Linked DNA regions of Prochlorococcus marinus str. MIT 9313. Each later gene encodes a partner of the first gene's protein in a complex. Links are inferred from orthologs where the notes say so. Each region holds a gene or a part of one and is shown on either strand. Other genes may lie near its edges. The genes, in order: mnmG and mnmE.

Region 1 (8,905 bases):
AAGGCAAAGAACTCGGACTCATCGTGATCGACTACCTACAACTGATGGAGGGCTCCACGCCTGATAACCGTGTTCAGGAACTCTCCCGGATTACCCGCGGCCTTAAGGGCATGGCCAGGGAACTGAACGTACCTGTGATTGCCTTATCACAGCTCAGCCGTGGGGTGGAATCCCGCACCAACAAACGCCCAATGCTCAGCGACCTGCGCGAGTCAGGCTCAATCGAACAGGACGCTGACCTGGTGCTGATGATCTACCGCGACGAGTACTACAACCCAGAAACCCCCGACCGCGGCATCACCGAAGTCATCGTGACCAAGCACCGCAACGGCCCTGTCGGCACAGTAAAACTACTGTTCGAGCCTCAATTCACACGGTTCCGCAACCTGGCGGCCTAAAGCAGCAATACATTGATGATTTCTACTGTTCTCTAGAACGTCACGGGCCCCATGCCCTTCAGTGCTCCCCCAACCGAACACTTCGACGTCATCATCGTCGGCGGTGGGCACGCCGGTTGTGAAGCCGCGATTACGGCAGCGCGCTTAGGCCTAAGTACAGCTTTATTCACCCTCAACCTCGATCGGATTGCCTGGCAACCGTGTAATCCCGCAGTGGGAGGGCCAGCCAAGAGTCAACTCGTGCATGAAGTCGATGCCCTTGGGGGGGTCATCGGACGCCTGGCCGATGCGACGGCGCTGCAAAAACGTGTGCTGAATGCAAGCCGCGGCCCTGCGGTCTGGGCCTTACGCGCCCAGACCGACAAACGCCTCTATTCACGCCAAATGCTGCAGTTGCTTCAACAAACAGCCAACCTCTCTCTAAGAGAAGCGATGGTGACTGGCCTCGAAGTCAAAGGTGATCCATCGGGTGGCGGGGAGCACTGGGAGCCAGCTCAAGGACATGCAGCACAAATCACAGGCGTACGGACCTATTTCGGCAGTATTTATCGGGCCCAAGCCGTCGTGCTAACCACCGGCACGTTCCTTGGTGGTCAGATCTGGGTTGGCAATCAATCCATGCCGGCAGGTCGTGCCGGCGAGCAAGCCGCAGAAGGGCTCACCGAAGCCCTCGAGTCACTTGGCTTCCAAACCAATCGCCTCAAGACAGGCACTCCGGCCAGAGTCGATCGACGCAGCATTGCTCTCGATCAACTGGAAGAGCAACCCAGCGATGCCGCTGATCGCTTCTTCTCCTTCGACCCAACCGCCTGGGTTAGCGGTGAACAGATGAGCTGCCACATCACCCGCACCACCGCATCAACCCATCAACTGATCAAAGAGAACCTCGAACTAACGCCTATCTATGGAGGCTTTCTCGACAGCAAAGGGCCGCGTTACTGCCCATCAATCGAAGACAAGATCGTCCGTTTTGCTGACAAAGACTCTCACCAGATTTTTCTCGAACCGGAAGGTCGCGACACGCCAGAAATTTATGTGCAGGGATTCTCCACCGGACTACCTGAGCGGTTGCAACTCGACTTGCTACGCACCCTGCCAGGGCTTGAACAATGCGTCATGCTGCGGCCTGCCTATGCAGTCGATTACGACTACCTTCCCGCCACACAGCTCAGTCCTTCATTGCAAACCAAACGCGTCAAAGGGCTTTTCACTGCTGGGCAACTGAATGGCACAACCGGCTATGAAGAAGCCGCCGCCCAAGGGCTGGTTGCCGGTCTCAATGCAGCCCGTCTCGTCCAAGGCCAAGAGCAAGTGCAATTTCCGCGCGAGGGCAGCTATATCGGCACAATGATTGACGATCTTGTCAGCAAGGATCTACACGAGCCGTACCGGGTGCTCACCAGTCGAAGCGAATACCGCCTGATTTTGCGGGGCGACAACGCAGACCGACGCCTCACGCCTCTGGGCTATCAGCTAGGCCTGATTGATGCACGCCGTTGGCAGCTGTTTCAACGCAAACAAACCGCTCTAGAGGATGAAAAACAACGACTCGAAAAGCAGCGACTCAAAGCTAGCGATCCAGCCGCACCGGCCCTCGAGGCCAAAACAGGCGCAACAATCAAAGGATCCATAACTCTGGCCGATCTGCTCCGACGTCCTGGCGTGCGTAGTGCTGATCTGATCGAGCATGGCCTAGTCGATCCAGAGCTTGCCCTAGGCGTAAGAGAAGGAGCAGAAATTGATATCAAGTACAGCGGTTACCTACAACGGCAGCAACAACAAATTGATCAATTGAAGCGGCAGAGCCAAAGACGCCTACCTGCAAATCTCGACTACGCCAACATCAGCACCCTCTCTAAGGAAGCCCGCGAAAAACTAACCGCTGTAGGGCCACTCAATTTCGCTCAGGCCAGCCAGATCCCCGGTGTTAGCAAGGCAGATCTCACCGCCCTGTTGGTCTGGCTGGAACTGCAGAAGCGTCGAACCCTCGCCGCCTCTGGTCACGATCGATAACGTTGGATGTCATTGGAAACGAACGGTGCCCTCTCAGCTCACCACCTCGCGGGCCTACTGGAACCTACGAGCTGAAAAGGTGATGGACCGCGTCTTCCACGAGCAAGACAATCATCTGACCTCTGCCAGGGTGCATGTCCACGAATCACTCAAGGCGAAGCCACCTCAGTGGCAAACTCTTACTCTGTCTCTTACTGGTCTTGCCACTGCGGGGCTAATCAGCAGTGTCTGGCTAGCTCACAATTGGCAAGCCTCCCAAGCCCAGCTTGACCGAGAACGAAATTTGCTAGTCATGGAGCGGCTCAGAAAGTTACCCGCCGCATCTCGAACGACCAGCGAAGAACCCAGCATCAGCTCAAGCATTAGCGCCCAAAACACAAACTCTGAGCTGGCAGTCCTTCCCCAAACCCCGCTTGATCCTGATTGGGTCCAAAGCTTGGAGCCTGTCATCGTTCCCATCCGCGAAGAAACGTTCTCCAGCCACTCAAGTCACTTGCAGGACAATGCAAGCGAAGTCCCCGTACTTGTAGGTGTCGTACATGGCCCTAAAGGCAGCAGCTCAGCAATCTTTCAGCTGAAGCAAACCTCCGCCTCCGCAAAACCCGGAGAAAACATCGGTAGCAGTAACTGGCGCTTGGACTCTGTCAACGCCAATGGTGCCGTCATCAAAAATCAAGGTCAGCAACGTCAGCTCAACATTGGAGGCGCCTTCTGAACCAGACACCCTCAGGACTGATCTCACCAGCACGGGTCTGGGACGCCCCTAGCAAGGCAGTGCTCTCTGGTGAAGGCCCCTGGCAACTTCCCGGACCCTGGCGATTGATGCTGCTTGGGGATGGCAGCCCAACCCGCCACCTGAGACTGCTCACAGGCCATGAAGTGCAAGTCAACCTCATTGCCATGCAACCGGAACCCAATCCTGATGCAACAGCCCCGCAGGAAGTTCGCGAACTCAAACCACCTTTACTAAGGCGCCAGGTGTGGTTGATCTGCGACTCCCATACCCTGGCCTGGGCAGAAAGCTGGTGGAATTTCGATGAAGCCGAAAAGCATCTCCACAATCGCAATCAACCCATCTGGGACAGTCTCACAAAAGGCCGTTCCGAACTGTTTCGTGAAGTCGACGGACTGGGCCTTGTCGCTGCCGATTGGCTCGAATCCGCATTCGGCCAAACAGGGCCATTTTGGAGCCGTCATTATCGCTTCTTTCGCCAAGAGCGTGAACTAACAGTGATCCGAGAAGTTTTCAGCCCTGAGCTCGAGAAATGGCTCGGACCCACTCCACGACAAGAGCTTCAACTCTGTTCATGACCAGAGCTCTCGATTTGTCGATTTTTAACTTGACAACTTGCCAACTCTTGTGCTTTCGGGAAGATTATTCAAGCGGTTCCCCTCTCCATGGCACCCTCCCCAAGCTGGCTGAGCCTCACTGATCTGGGACGCATCTACGGCATCTCAGCAATCAATTGCGGCCGAGCACTACAACTGCAAGGCTTGCGCGATCGACATGGACGACCAACTCCAGGAGCCCTTGAGACTGGTGCAGCCCATAAGCACGGTCCACAAACCCCTCCACGCACAGCTCTCTGGAACGCCAAAATCTGCAAAGGCTTGCTTGAGAAAAGCGGCTACCAACCCATCAACCGAACACTTCAGGTGGAGCAATGGGCCGAACTACTTGAGGCCCTTGAAGAGGGATCGCCCTCCATCAATGCAACAGCAGAGCAAATGGCTGAAGATCTACCTGAAGAACTGGTAGGTGACGTCAATGATCAACTCGCACTGCGAGGCTGCCATTTTCGCGTAGCGCACAAACCACATCAAGCATCTTTGAGCGCTGCAGCCTGATTGAATCGCGCAGGCTCAATCTCGCCGACGACTGGAACGCGGCAAAGGTCTCCGCTCCAGCGGTCGCTTCAATGATTCTGATGCGCTTCGGTTTGAAGCGGCCTCAGGATTAAGCCGCTCTGATGGGCGACGCTGCCAACGATCAACCTGGAAGGTGGACTCATCGGGCCAATCATCCTCATGAGGCACAACCTCACTGCGAGAAGACGCAGGTTGAATCAAAGGGGGAACACGGCGAGAGATCGCTTCCAGTGGTCGCTTCACTCGCATTTCAGTGGACTGAGGCTCAGACTGCCAAGGCTCCAGCCAACCATCGTCCTCGTCCTCTTCCAACAACCATTCAAGCTTGTCACCCACCCAGCGACCAACCGTTCCCAAGCTCGCAGCGGAACGACGGTCTGTACGACCAGATCCACGCTGTCCAGGGCGGGTGCCGGCCACACCATCAACCAACTGACGACCTGTCTCAAGCCACTGATCCAAACGACGATCCAAGGGATCCCTGGACCTTTGGCGACGTTGACGACGTGTATCCATGCATCGACGTTACCGGCGCCGCCGGTGCAACCACTGCTCCCGTTGCCAACCGATTAGGGCAATCGAGACCCCACTGACCTGAAGCACCCAGAAAAACATGTCCACTCAGGCCTCCGGTAACGCAGGTTCATAGACGAACACACAGCTGGCATGCCAGCTACCCCCATAGTGACGGTCGCAACATTGCCGACAAGCAGCGCGATGAACACGTCGCTGATAAGGAGAACGAAGACCACAGCGAGGGCAAACCGCCCACCACCGCGGCGGCGTTTGAGGCACGGGAAACTGATGGCGCACACTCACCTGAAACTGGTTCTGGGCAGCGTTAATGGCGGCCATCCGGGCATGAAAGTTGGGGCCATGACTCTCCTTAACCTGCAGTACAAGATCAATCCAGGCATGGATCATTTCGTGGCAAAGAGTGCTTTCAGTAGCGGTCTGAGGCAGAAGCTCCAGCAACGGACGAGAAAGAACAATCTCGCAGCTGTTGCGGCCGTCAACCCTTAAGCCACGACGATAAAAACCTGCTGTCTTGCGCAATCGACCATCACTCCACCGCACAGACAGAAGAGGCTGAGATCCAATCGCTAGGGCGCCATTGAAATATTCCCTATTGAAGCGATGAAACAGCGGCAGCAGAGGCACCAGAGGCATTAATGCGCGTGGGGTAGGCCCTTAAATCAAGCTTTGACAGTCTGCCCACTTCACACAATCGCTGAAGAGCCATATTTCTGAAGTCGGTCAGTCAGACTCTCTTGTCAATTGCATCAAGATGATGGATCTAGCCCTGGCACGGGACATTGGGACCAAAGCCCTACTAGCTGGCGCTGGAGCCCTACTGCTCTACTGGACCATCACGGCCGTCAGGCTGGTCTTCAGTGCAAGGGGCATCAACCCCTTGGTCAAGCAGTTCTTCACTCAGGTCGCTGCAGGTCGGATTGATGCTGCCTACCTACTCACCACCAAGACCTATCGGCAGCACGTCAACAGACAACAATTCATCCGCTTCCTGGCCAGTCTGAAACTCAACCGATATCGCAACCTCAAATCCGGTCGACCTAGGCTCCAAGAAGGTCAGGTCATCCTCACCATCAAACTCAAATCTGATGGCAAAGATGAATTAAAAATGGATTTCACATTCAGCAAGATTGACGATTCATGGCGAGTCGATCGCATTGTGCCCCTCAATTGATGACCAATCGTTCTTAAGACAGCTGCGGTGACCCCGACGTCGATAACACCCCCAAAGCGGGCAGCCGAACTACGCCAACTACTCAATCAGGCCGCCCACTCTTACTACGTACTTGATACACCAACGATGGAGGATGCCGTCTACGACCGCCTCTATCGCGAGCTACTGAACCTAGAAGCTAAAGATTCATCGCTACTCACCCCAGACAGCCCCACCCAAAGGATTGGTGGAGCCCCTGCTCAAGGCTTTGCAAGTGTTCAGCATCGCATCCCATTACTCAGCCTCGACAATGCTTTCAATGTTGACGAACTAACGGGCTGGTACGTCCGACTCGCCAAGCTGCTTGGTCATCAAACCAACCCTAAAACGCCTCAACCTGATCTATCGATGGTGGGCGAACTGAAGATCGATGGCAACGCGCTAGCCCTCAGCTACGAACACGGCGTACTCATACGCGCAGCCACCCGCGGTGATGGCGCTAATGGAGAGGAGATCACAGCCAACGTCCGCACCATTGCCTCCATTCCGCTGCGATTACAACTCGTGCATCCTCCAGCCTGGCTGGAAGTGCGAGGAGAAGCGTTTATCCCGAATAGCACCTTTGCAGACATCAACACTGCCCGAGGAAAACGGGGCGACGTAGCCTTTGCCAACCCCCGCAATGCCTGTGCCGGCACGTTGCGTCAACTAGATCCCAAGGTGGTGGCCTCACGTCAGCTGGACTTCTTTGCCTACACCCTGCATCTACCAGACAACTGGCAAGCGAAAGCTCATGATCCAGCCAGACCCATGAACCAATGGGCAGCATTGCAATGGCTCCAGGCCATCGGCTTCAAAGTGAATCCAAACACCGCGTTGCTTGCGGATTTAACTGCGGTAGAAAACTTCTTCAAGCTCTGGGATGAGGATCGCCATCAACTTCCATACGCCACCGACGGAGTAGTCGTAAAGCTCAACGACTTACAACTACAAGAAACTGCAGGCTTTACTCAAAAGGCCCCACGTTGGGCGATTGCACTCAAATACGCCGCTGAAGAAGCCCCAAGCAAATTGCTAAGACTCACCTGCCAGGTGGGACGCACAGGCGCCGTAACACCTGTGGCTGAATTCGAAGCGATACCACTAGCAGGTACAAGTGTGAGCCGCGCCACACTGCACAACGCCAATCGGGTCAGCGAGCTCGATCTCCATAGCGGCGACACCATCGTGGTGCGCAAGGCCGGCGAAATCATCCCGGAAGTGATAGGTGTGTTGAGAGAACTACGACCTGCAGGAGCACAGACACTCAAGCTGCCTCATATCTGTCCGGAATGCCGATCAGACCTAGTGCGGGAAGAAGACGAAGCAGCAACACGCTGTGTCAACAGCAGCTGCCCAGCGATCCTGCGCGGAACATTACGTCACTGGGTCAGTAAAGGAGCTCTGGATGTAGATGGCCTCGGCAGCAAGCTGATCGAACAGCTGGTAAACCGCGGTCTAGTGCAATCGATTGCTGACCTCTATGCCCTCGAGGCAAGCCTTCTGGCAAGCATGGATCGTATGGGCAGTAAATCAACAGCAAACCTGATAACCGCCCTGCAAGCCTCCAAAAGCAAACCCTGGCATAAGCAGCTCTACGGCCTAGGAATCCACCATGTCGGCGAAGTCAATGCTAAAGCCCTAGCTAAAAAGTTCCCCAGCGCCGCCACACTGGCCACCGCCGCCTGCAAGGCACCCGAACAAATCACGTCAGTGTTCGGAGTCGGCAACGAAATTGCGCAGTCACTCCAACAATGGTTTGCCACCCCCGCCAATCAACAGCTTCTGGCCAAGTTGAAACAGCTAGGTATCTCCCTGGAAGCCAATGAAGACGAGCTCGCTCACGACACAGATCAAAACCAAAGAACGGTCAGCTTGGAGGGCCAAACCTTTGTATTAACAGGCACTCTGCCAACCCTGAGCCGCAGCGAAGCCCAAGCCCTGATCGAAGCCTCCGGTGGCAAAGTCAATAACTCTGTCAGCAAAAACACCAGTTATGTGGTGGCTGGAGTTGCAGCGGGCAGCAAACTGAACAAGGCCGAAAAACTTGAAGTCACGGTCCTTAACCAGGAGGAGCTGCTCAAACTTTTGGCCAGCTGAAGTTCTCCATCCCTAGGCTTTGAATCACTGCATAAGAGCATGAGCCAAGCCAACATCAACACCTGGATCAAAACAGCCTGCGGACGTGCCAAATATGCAGATCTGGCTCAACGCACTGGGGTGCTTGCACGCCTCCGGCTGAGCTGGTTCGTGTTCTTTGCCGCCCTCAAAGACTGGCAGCTAGACAACCCAGATCAACTGGATGGCTCTGAATCCTGAAGAGCTCGCTTGGCTGCAAGGCCTACCAGCCATACCACCACAACCGTGGCCAACACCCCAACAATCCTGAGAGTCCAGGTGGCCGGGTCAGCCTGGCCAGAGAGGACATCGCCAAATCGCGCCACATCTCCAGCCAGTGCACCAAAACCACAAAACAAAACAGTGCCGGGAAGAATGCCGATCAAACCGATCGAATAGTCCCGCAGGCTCACCTCACTGAGGCCATATGCAAGGTTGAGCACACTAAAAGGGAACGCCGGAGACAGGCGCGTTAAGAGCACCAACTTGAGCCCCTCACGACTCACGGCCTTCTCAACAGCCTGCAGTTTTGGCACAACTGCCAAGCGACGTCGAGCCCAATTCCTTAGCCAGTAACGTCCAAGCAGAAAGGATACCTCTGCACCCAGGCAGGCTCCGACAAACACCAGCAAACTTCCTAACCCAGTCCCGAAGAGCGCACCTGCAAGCATCGAGGCCCAGACCCCTGGCAGCAACAAGGTGACCCAAACTGCATAGAGAGGCACAAATAGAACTGCACCAATAGGTGTCTGCAAGAAAGGCAGCCAAGACTCCAACCAAG
Region 2 (8,864 bases), 120 kb from region 1 along the record:
TTAATCTGTTCAGTGATTCTCCACTTTTAGCCTCTTGTCAGGCGTCATTAGTGCTCATTTTTGGAGTTATTATGCTACTTAATGCACGCCGAAGCCGTCCTAATCTTAAATGGCATCCAGAATATCGTCAGTTGTTAACCAAAGCCTATGACAACTCACCCTATGTAAAAGGAAATAAACTATAAAATAAAAGCTTAGCTTAACCTCTGCCATTGATAGAAGCGGATCATGCGATGTTTATTCGATCCCGGTATGCCTTACTTGCAAAATATTAGATTGAGAGCAAAATTATTCTTCGCAAATGAAATCTGATGGTTCGGCTTTTTTCCAGTCGCACATCAATTACCTGGAAACGTTTGACTCATATTTATAAATGATAGATTTGAGCTTTGTTTACTGCAGCGATCTGTTCGATTTTAGATCTTCACCCAAGCGACTAATTGGATTGTCATCGTTCAGGTTTGGCGCCGGATAGAGGGTGGTGCAATTGAAGGCAAAATCACCACCAGCTTTCTGAACAATGTCTGCAATCTGGAGGAAGACCTCCTGTTGAATATCTAGCCAGTCTTTCCAAACAGTTGTTTTAGTAAAGCAATACACCATCATGTTGATCGAGGAGCTATCCCATTCGTTGAAATTCACTAAGATGCTCTGTTTTTGATCTATCTCTGGATGGTTTAATAGCAGACTACGAACATTCTTGCTAATCGCGTCGATACGGGGCAGATCTTCGTAGCGAAGACTAATGCTGGCCTTGATTCTTCTGTTATACATTCGTCCAGGATTCTCGATCGGAGTAGTCGCAAAGATCGAATTTGGGATATAGAGTGGTCGACGATCAAAGGTGCGAATGCGGGTGTGATACCAGCCAATTTTCTCAACTGTTCCATCATCAAAGCTCGAGACGCTAATCCAGTCACCTTCTGAGAATGGACGAGTAAAAAAGAGCATGAACCCTGCAAGGAAATTCTGAGAAATTTGCTGTGTCCCAAAGCCGAGGCCAATGCCTGCTCCACCAAGCAAAGCGCCTACTGCTGCGGTAGACACTCCAAAAGTCACCATCAGGGCCGCGATAGTTAAAACAATGACTCCAATGGTGAAAACTCGATCCAATAAGGCGGTCAACATCGCCTCATCTCTGGGATCTTCTACCTTCAGCCAGCGTTGAATGCGATTCGATTGCAGGAGCAGTGCCCGGCCGAGATTGATCGTGGCCCAGCCCAGAGCGATCACCACCAGAGCAGTTGAGACTGCTGAACTTTTAATAGGCAACAAGGCCTTGGCTTGCAGTTCCAAGAGGTGTAACAGCCAACCCAAGTAAAGAGCTGAACTAAATCCAAGCAATAAGGGCCTTCGGATGGATCTCGCTACCAGAGGGCCAATTCGCCTGCCGTACTTATCCAGAAGAACGAGTATCAACCAAAGAACAGCTAAGAAGACAGTTCCGACCAGGATCCCTTCTTGACTCTGAAAAAAATCGATCTTGTTGAGCAGCTCTTGTTGCGTATCGGGCATGCGGCTTGATCTGGTTTGAGCAAATCTTACTGAGGAAAGTTGAATCAGGGTAGAGATAAAACTGCCTTTATCACAGCAGCCACAATTGATCAAGAGCAAGATAAGCCTCTCTCAAGAAAGTGGTCTGATCCAGAAGTGGTCTGATCAAGAAGTGGTGTGTCTACCAGTTGATTTACAAGACATAGATGCACTGTCTCTCAGTGAATCAGACGATGCCATCTTCCAGACCATTACAAACATGTAGAGGCAGACAAGCTAGATTAATCAGAGCAAGGAGGCTAACAGTCACTGGTGGCAATGCTGATTCCAGCCTGAAGTTGACCGTGTCGCTGATGCCGATCTCTTAAGTTGCGCTAAAAAATTTATTGATTCTTGCTCATCTGCTGAAGATGATCAGATTGCTGTTGGTTATAGAGTCAGCATTGCTTTAAGCAAGTTTACGATGCTCTTTTGATTAGAGGTGATCGCTTTCCCCATAAATGACTTGATTTAGAGAAGGATCAGTTTCTTGTCTGAGATGATTGAGTGCATCCTTAATCAATCCAAAAAAATCTCATTGACACCCAGGCGATCACCTGTTGATGCAAATGGCTCAATCTTAGTTGGATCACTAGTAACCAAGAATTAGCCAGTAATGTTAAGCCTGAGATTAGTTCTCATCATCGTAAGCCTGCTTAATTTAAGTCAAAGAAGCCTTGTCGGTACAAGCAAGACAAGCAAATCTACTCATGAAGATCTAAGCTATGGATTCGCTAATGCGAAGTCTGCAAACTTTTTGCGTAATGTCTGAAAACCTTTGAGCGACTTCCTGTCCATTTCAAGCAATCCATTCTCAACACACCATTGAGTCTGGTTTAAGGCCTTCAACATGTAATAAATCTCCGTCTGAGATTCAAAGGTGAACTTGACAGCCATAGGAGATTGCTCTTTTGTGGTATCTAGCCTAATAGGAATAAAAGCAAAACGAGCGCGACAAGGATTTTCGCCCGATCCTAAGTAGTGGCGAAGGTGCGATTGTGTTGCTACTTTTAATGAAAACAATCTGATTTTAGTCAGCGTTATTTGAGGCCCACCCTTGAAAGCAGGTTGATGGAGATCTGTGAAATAATGTTGTAGCTATCCAGCCTATCCTAATTGCTTGGTGCCTAGATTAATATTTGCCTATTTCACTGCTTAACCTCTATGCAGCCCGAATGAATTTCATCTTCAGCTTACATGTAAATGAGAGTTAGTTTCTATGGTGGGAATATAAATAATTCCCTATGCGATTTGCTTTAAACCTGCCTCGAGGGATTCTCTTTAAGGAGTTTCATGAGAATCTTTTGCTGCATCTTGGCCGCACGAAGAATATCTCTTTCTTGCTCGGCCAATGCTAATTCTTTCTGAAGATGATCAATGCGCAGATCAAGCTCTTTCTCACTGCTACTCATGTTGGCTTCCGATCCATTAGGGGTAGGCTTAAGGTCTTCGCAGCTTAGATTCTATCCCTTCTTTAAGGGCATCCTATCAGAAATATTATAAATATCTAAATTGAAGTAGGCCTAATGGATAGAATCGAAGCTTGAATCACAGTTGACAGACATTTGTCTTGAATTTGTTGCTGATCTTAGGATCAGCACGCCACTCCGGAGAGAGTCCTTTGGGCTCGTAGATTTCGCCAGTGCTTGCGTTGCCCATAACAATTGTGTTGCCAGTGTCAGCGTCTGACATCCACAGGAAAAGCATACGAATCGTTGGTTAACCGCTAACAATCATTAGCAAGCCTGCCGAAAGGAGGAGGATGTGGATTGAGCCTCTGCAGATATGGTTAATGCAATCACAGAGCATAGGGCTGTGAGTATTTGTTTCACTTGACCATAGAATGATTTATAATAATATATTCATTTGCGTTCACCGAATGTCGATAAGGAAGAATAGATTTTGTTGATGCAACATCACGCAGGTCCTCCTTTTTTGACCTTGACATTCGATTAAAATAGCTCTGTCACTTGTGCTAAGACGATGCCAGACTTTTCACTTCCTACTATCCTGACAATTGGAGCACTGGTAGCTCTTATTCCTATTGCATTTGGTGGCTTTCTTGCGGTCAAGCGTCGCACAATCACAAGTTAAATCATTTGTTTTACCTTGTAGGTGTCGTTTTAATATCAAACTCCAAAAAGCTCTGGGATTACTACGACACTTGCTACTTTTATTCAATCAATTCGATCCTTGATGAGCTCCTAAGTAACCTGAGTGAAGCGAGCGTCCTCAGCAGTGATTTTGATGACTGATCACTGCTGAGGCACCAAAGTGATCAAATGACCTTTAGGCAGTCAAAAAAATGGTTTGATTACTTTCAAAACGACAATTCTTAAACCAATTTCTTCCGTCATGCGCGATCAGCAGTCAATAGAACTATGTTGTCTGCTAATAAAGAGGTGATTAGCCCGGTTAAAGGTTTTGAACGATTGATCGCAGGGTTTGGGATGCCTGCCATATTTCTTGATTTGGGTAACGGTAACCTTCGTCCTCAGGTTTGGCTTATCTTGGTTATCGGAGCCTCTATATGTAGCCAATACTGCTCTTGCCCCTACACCTGAACACATTCCAAGTCTTACCCCGGGCTATGTTCGGAGTAGTGGTGTCCGTCTGCTGTGCCGGCTTGACTCTTCCCGTAAGGGCTGAAGCTGGTTGTGCAGCCTTTGAGGCTATTGGATGGAATGAAAATTTAGCCTCTGGTGCAAAGTCAGGTTTGATCACGGGTGGCAGTTGGAGATGTTCAAATACTTACGCTGCTGGGGCTGGCTTTGTATCTGATGATTATGCAGTTACTGTACATACTTGTTTTGATGAAATATTTTGCAGTGACAGAGGCTTTGAAGTAGGAGCCATATATGTTCAGGTCAATAAGGATGGAATGAAAGGAAATTTTAGAGCTAGGGGACAGGTGCTCAAGACAGATCGTAAGAGCATGAAGGTGAAGCAGGTGGATTCGGATGTCGCATATAGCTGGACTGATGGTGAATACAATGAGTTCAATACTGCATCACTGTTGATAGATCGCTAGCATTAGAGAACTTTGTCGTTGCTAGGATGAACATTAAGCAACGACTGTAAAGAAAATACCTACACCTAATCGATGGCCTAAGGTCTTTGGCCAAATTTATCTATGCCCGACTAATGCAAGTATTGAAGGGATTGACTCTTTCGCCTTCCAGGCCTATCTCCTGGGGGTTGATGTTTTTAGTGTCTATATCGTTCTACGTTGTATTGCCATAATTGCGTTAATGCTCGAATTAGCATCCATTCTGTTGCCTTTTACTGGTCCAGGAGTTGAGGTTATCATCGAACTGATTCTTTGCACACTTGTGACTTTTCTGTTAAAGTCCAGATTTTATAAAAAATAAGCTTGTCTCGATAGAGACATTATAAATGAAGAGCTTAAATGCAGAAAATTGTAGTTATTTTCCTCAGTCCAGGTCTTCTTCATCAAGGAATCGATTGGCCACAAGGGCGTCGACTACTGCGAGCAAGGCGCCGCAACCCCAGATCAAACGCCAGACCTGTTCTTCGGCAAATAAAGAGAGGCTGAGGAAGACCAACGCCAGCACCACATCGAGAAGAAGTGCACGGCGTATCAGTCTCGGGGGTAGTGAAGGCATTCTTTTCAATGAAGTGATTAGCATGACGATAAGCTAGCCCTAGAACGCTGCAGATTATTGACAAATTTCATCAAGAAAAAGATTTTTGAGTTATTTAAAGTTTGGCTGTGAGTCACACTAAAGACTTTTCGCTGCCCGCGATGTGGTAGTCAGGGGTATATACCTTAGGCTTGTAAGGGTTGATATTCCTGAGCTATTTTCATGTCCATGAAAATAGCTCCTCTGGCGTCAATTTTTCTCCATTTCCTGCAAATGATGCAATTAATAACACCAAAGAGGCAGCGTAGAATGGGCATGCTGCCAAGATTTTGTGGCGATGGATGTATGATTAAGCAATCTGTAATCTCGGTAGGCTAATTTCTATTTAGTCATGTTTACTTTGGTTTCGCCTGCGATAAATTTGTTGTCGCGATTTTGCTTTTGCTGGCCCTTTGAGCAATCCATAGACAACACAGCTTGTGAAGAGAGCCGCGATTGCTCCTACCAAACTTGATCCAAGTAAAAGGCGAGTGCTGAAGACCCAGCCTTGAGTCCAAAGATCTTGCTCATTGAGTCGAGTGAGGTCAAGGTCATTTTGCCCTTGGCCAAGTAGGGAAGAGCCAACTTGATAGTTGAACCAATAGAGCGGCAAATAGGTGATCGGGTTACTGATCCAGGTGCCTATGGCAGCCAGTACATGGTTGCCGCGCACCACACTGGCTAAGGCGACACCGAGCAGTGTCTGTAACCCGAAGAAAGGGAAGCAGCCGCTGAACACTCCCGCTGCGACCCCTCGCGCCCGTTGCCCTGGCGTTCCTTCTTGCTGCCAGAGCCAAACAAGCCAGCGGCGCAGTCGCCTGCTGATGCCCTGGAGGGTTTGCTGGATCATGGCCAGACCGAAGCAATGGTGCTGCAGGGTGGCTTTGATCGTAGGAAGGGCTGAAGGTGCCAGTGATGATGTCTTCTCCAATCCCCCATCAACAAACGATTGCCGCAGTGGCAACGGCGGTTGCACCAGGCCAAGGGGGTATTGCTGTGGTGCGGCTTTCCGGGCCAGCGGCTGAGGTCGTTGGGCGGAGTGTGGTGTCGATCCCGGGGCAACAACTTTGGGTTAGTCATCGTGTGTTGTATGGCCATGTGATGGATGAGAGCGGCAAGGAACGGATCGATGAAGTTCTTGTGTTGCTGATGAAGGGGCCACGCAGTTTCACTGGCGAGGATGTTGTGGAGATCCACTGTCATGGTGGATTGATGGCTGTTCAGCGGGTGCTTGAGCGTGTGTTGGCTCAGCCGCATGTGCGCCGGGCATTGCCTGGAGAGTTCAGCCAGCGGGCGGTGCTCAACGGCCGGCTTGACCTCACCCAGGCGGAGGCGATCAGTGAACTTGTGGCGGCGCGTAGTCGTCGAGCAGCCCAGTTGGCGATGACGGGAGTCGATGGAGGCATTCAGCGCCGCATCACCTCCCTGCGGGAAAGGTTGTTGGATCAGCTCAGTGAGCTGGAGGCCAGGGTTGATTTTGAGGAGGATCTTCCCCCTCTCGATGGTGCTGAGTTGTTACTTGAGTTGCAGTGCGTGCGCAGAGAGCTCGAACAGCTTGTTGAAGATGCCAAGCGTGGTGATGTGCTGCGCCAGGGGCTACAGGTGGCTCTGGTTGGCCGCCCCAATGTTGGTAAGAGCTCCCTGTTGAATCGCCTCAGCCGCCGGGAGCGGGCGATCGTGACGGATCTTCCTGGTACGACCAGGGATGTCTTGGAGAGCGAGATTGTGCTGGAGGGTGTGCCGATCACCTTGGTAGACACCGCAGGCATTCGCGCCACGCAGGATGCTCTGGAGCAACTAGGGATAGATCGTAGTCATCAGGCTCTCGCTGCAGCTGATGTGGCGGTGTTGGTGTTTGATCTCAGTCTGGGATGGACAGCCGACGATGCGGCGTTGCTCGCTCAGATCCCAGATGATCTGCCAAGGCTTCTTGTGGGTAATAAAGCTGATCTTCAGCCTGCCTCGATGGCTGCTTCTCTAATGGTTGCTTCGCTGGGCAATGAGGTTGATGGCAAGACTGTGGATGTGATGTTGAGTGCACTCACTGGGCAAGGAGAAGAGGCCTTGATTAAGGCTGTTTTGAAGACTTGTGGTGCCAGCGAAGCGCAGGGGTTGGTGGTTGCGCTCAATCAACGGCAGCAAGATCTTGCCGCAGCAGCAGCAATTGCTTTGGCTCGCACGCAGGAAGCAGCAGAGCACCAGTTGCCTTGGGATTTCTGGACCATTGATCTGCGGCAAGCGATCAGCAGCTTGGGTGAGATCACTGGCGAGGAGATCACAGAGGCTGTGCTTGATCGCATCTTTTCGCGGTTTTGTATTGGCAAATAAGTGAAAATAGAAACGCACTAGTGTGAATCAATAGTGGCAAAACGCTTTTTTCTGCCTAGCCAATCACGCTTGGAAAGATTGTATTTTTGTTTGCAAGATGTTTTCCATGTCAGTCTCTTCACCTTCGCTGACCCTGACTCCAGAACTGCGCAGCAGGCTTGAGAGCTGGTTGGCAGAAGATCTCGGTCGCGGTGATCTCACCGCTCCTGCTTTGCGTGGTTGTCATGGTCGTGCGTGTTGGCGAGCGAAAGCCGATGGTCTGTTTTGTGGAGGAGTGTTCGTTGAGCCATTGCTGCATGCGCTTGATCCAAAGGCCAGGGTGCAGCTTCTCGTCAGTGAAGGGGCTTCAGTTTCAGTTGGCCAAGATTTACTGCGGCTTGAGGGGCAGGCCTCAGCGTTGGCGGCTGTTGAGCGAACAGCACTGAATTTGGCGATGCGATTGTCTGGCGTGGCAACCGCAACTGCCGCACTCGTGGATCAGTTGCGTGGGTCGTCTGTGCGCTTGGCTGACACCCGTAAGACCACTCCTGGGCTACGTGTGTTGGAGAAGTACGCCGTTCGCTGTGGGGGGGGAGTGAATCACCGTTGTGGTTTGGATGATGCCGCCATGCTGAAGGAGAACCATTTGGCTTGGGCTGGCAGCATGGCTGCAGCTGTCGCCGCTGTTCGCACAAGCGCACCATGGCCAGCTCAAGTGATCGTTGAAGCTGAAACTGCCGACCAGGCTGCTGAGGCGATTCGGGCTGGAGCGAATGGTGTGCTGTTGGATGAATTTTCCCCTACTCAGTTGCAAGACTTGGTGCCGCGCTTGCGTCTATTGGCAGAGCAGAGAGCTGAAGGGCCTGTGGTTCTGGAGGCGTCTGGTGTGGACCCTGGCCAGTTGCATGCCTACGCGGCAACAGGGATTGATTTGATCTCGACGAGTGCTCCAGTGACGCGCAGCCCCTGGCTTGATATCAGCATGCGATTTGAATCAACAGCGGTTTGAATCAACGACGCCTGCCTAAGTGGTATCGAGGTTGTTCTATTTTAAGCCAATCTTGCTTGCTAACACAGCGACTGACTCAAGCTCAGCCATTAAACCCATTATTCAAAGCAACATGGGCTGATTACTTAGTCAATCCCCGTGCAGAGTTCGGTTTGTCTTTCTTTATCGCTTACTGGTGCTGCTGCTCTTGTCTTAGCTATTTCTCCCATTCAGCCTGTTGTTGCTCAAGAGGATGGCAGTACAGCAGATCTCGGCGTGATGGAGATCAACATTAAAGATACCAAATAAGTCAAATCTTCAAGTGCATGCATTCAACAACCTTAGATTGGGCTATAGATGAAGAATAGACAACTAAATCGAGGAACAACTCA

Evidence for each region.
Region 2: the proteins of mnmG (region 1) and mnmE are in contact, whole or in part, in a solved structure (PDB 9HIP), measured with the Escherichia coli proteins. The link is inferred for Prochlorococcus marinus str. MIT 9313 from one-to-one orthologs.

What each region holds. Positions count from the first base shown.
Region 1 is NC_005071.1:2,303,303-2,312,207, forward strand. What follows is about bases 1-2,930. They hold mnmG (tRNA uridine-5-carboxymethylaminomethyl(34) synthesis enzyme MnmG), read left to right. Parts: upstream 1-449; coding sequence 450-2,411; downstream 2,412-2,930. Other genes in these bases: dnaB (replicative DNA helicase), read left to right, coding at 1-398; AKG35_RS11605 (pilus assembly protein PilZ), read left to right, coding at 2,437-2,930. In the rest of the region: more of AKG35_RS11605, read left to right, coding at 2,931-3,126; AKG35_RS11610 (chorismate lyase), read left to right, coding at 3,144-3,722; AKG35_RS11615 (hypothetical protein), read left to right, coding at 3,810-4,259; AKG35_RS11620 (hypothetical protein), read right to left, coding at 4,275-4,796; AKG35_RS11625 (SprT family zinc-dependent metalloprotease), read right to left, coding at 4,902-5,450; AKG35_RS11630 (hypothetical protein), read left to right, coding at 5,572-5,988; NAD-dependent DNA ligase LigA, read left to right, coding at 6,016-8,106; AKG35_RS11640 (hypothetical protein), read left to right, coding at 8,146-8,325; AKG35_RS11645 (TVP38/TMEM64 family protein), read right to left, coding at 8,301-8,905. UniProt on the Escherichia coli protein: NAD-binding protein involved in the addition of a carboxymethylaminomethyl (cmnm) group at the wobble position (U34) of certain tRNAs, forming tRNA-cmnm(5)s(2)U34.
Region 2 is NC_005071.1:2,180,287-2,189,150, reverse strand. What follows is about bases 5,412-8,300. They hold mnmE (tRNA uridine-5-carboxymethylaminomethyl(34) synthesis GTPase MnmE), read left to right. Parts: upstream 5,412-6,095; coding sequence 6,096-7,505; downstream 7,506-8,300. Other genes in these bases: nadC (carboxylating nicotinate-nucleotide diphosphorylase), read left to right, coding at 7,603-8,300; AKG35_RS11045 (DUF2062 domain-containing protein), read right to left, coding at 5,524-6,027. Also shown: AKG35_RS11060 (mechanosensitive ion channel family protein), read right to left, coding at 394-1,515; AKG35_RS13090 (hypothetical protein), read right to left, coding at 2,790-2,945; AKG35_RS11055 (Paralytic/GBP/PSP peptide), read left to right, coding at 4,160-4,564; AKG35_RS11050 (hypothetical protein), read right to left, coding at 4,968-5,159; more of nadC, read left to right, coding at 8,301-8,493; AKG35_RS13360 (hypothetical protein), read left to right, coding at 8,632-8,781; AKG35_RS11030 (Nif11-like leader peptide family natural product precursor), read left to right, coding at 8,849-8,864. UniProt on the Escherichia coli protein: Exhibits a very high intrinsic GTPase hydrolysis rate. Involved in the addition of a carboxymethylaminomethyl (cmnm) group at the wobble position (U34) of certain tRNAs, forming tRNA-cmnm(5)s(2)U34.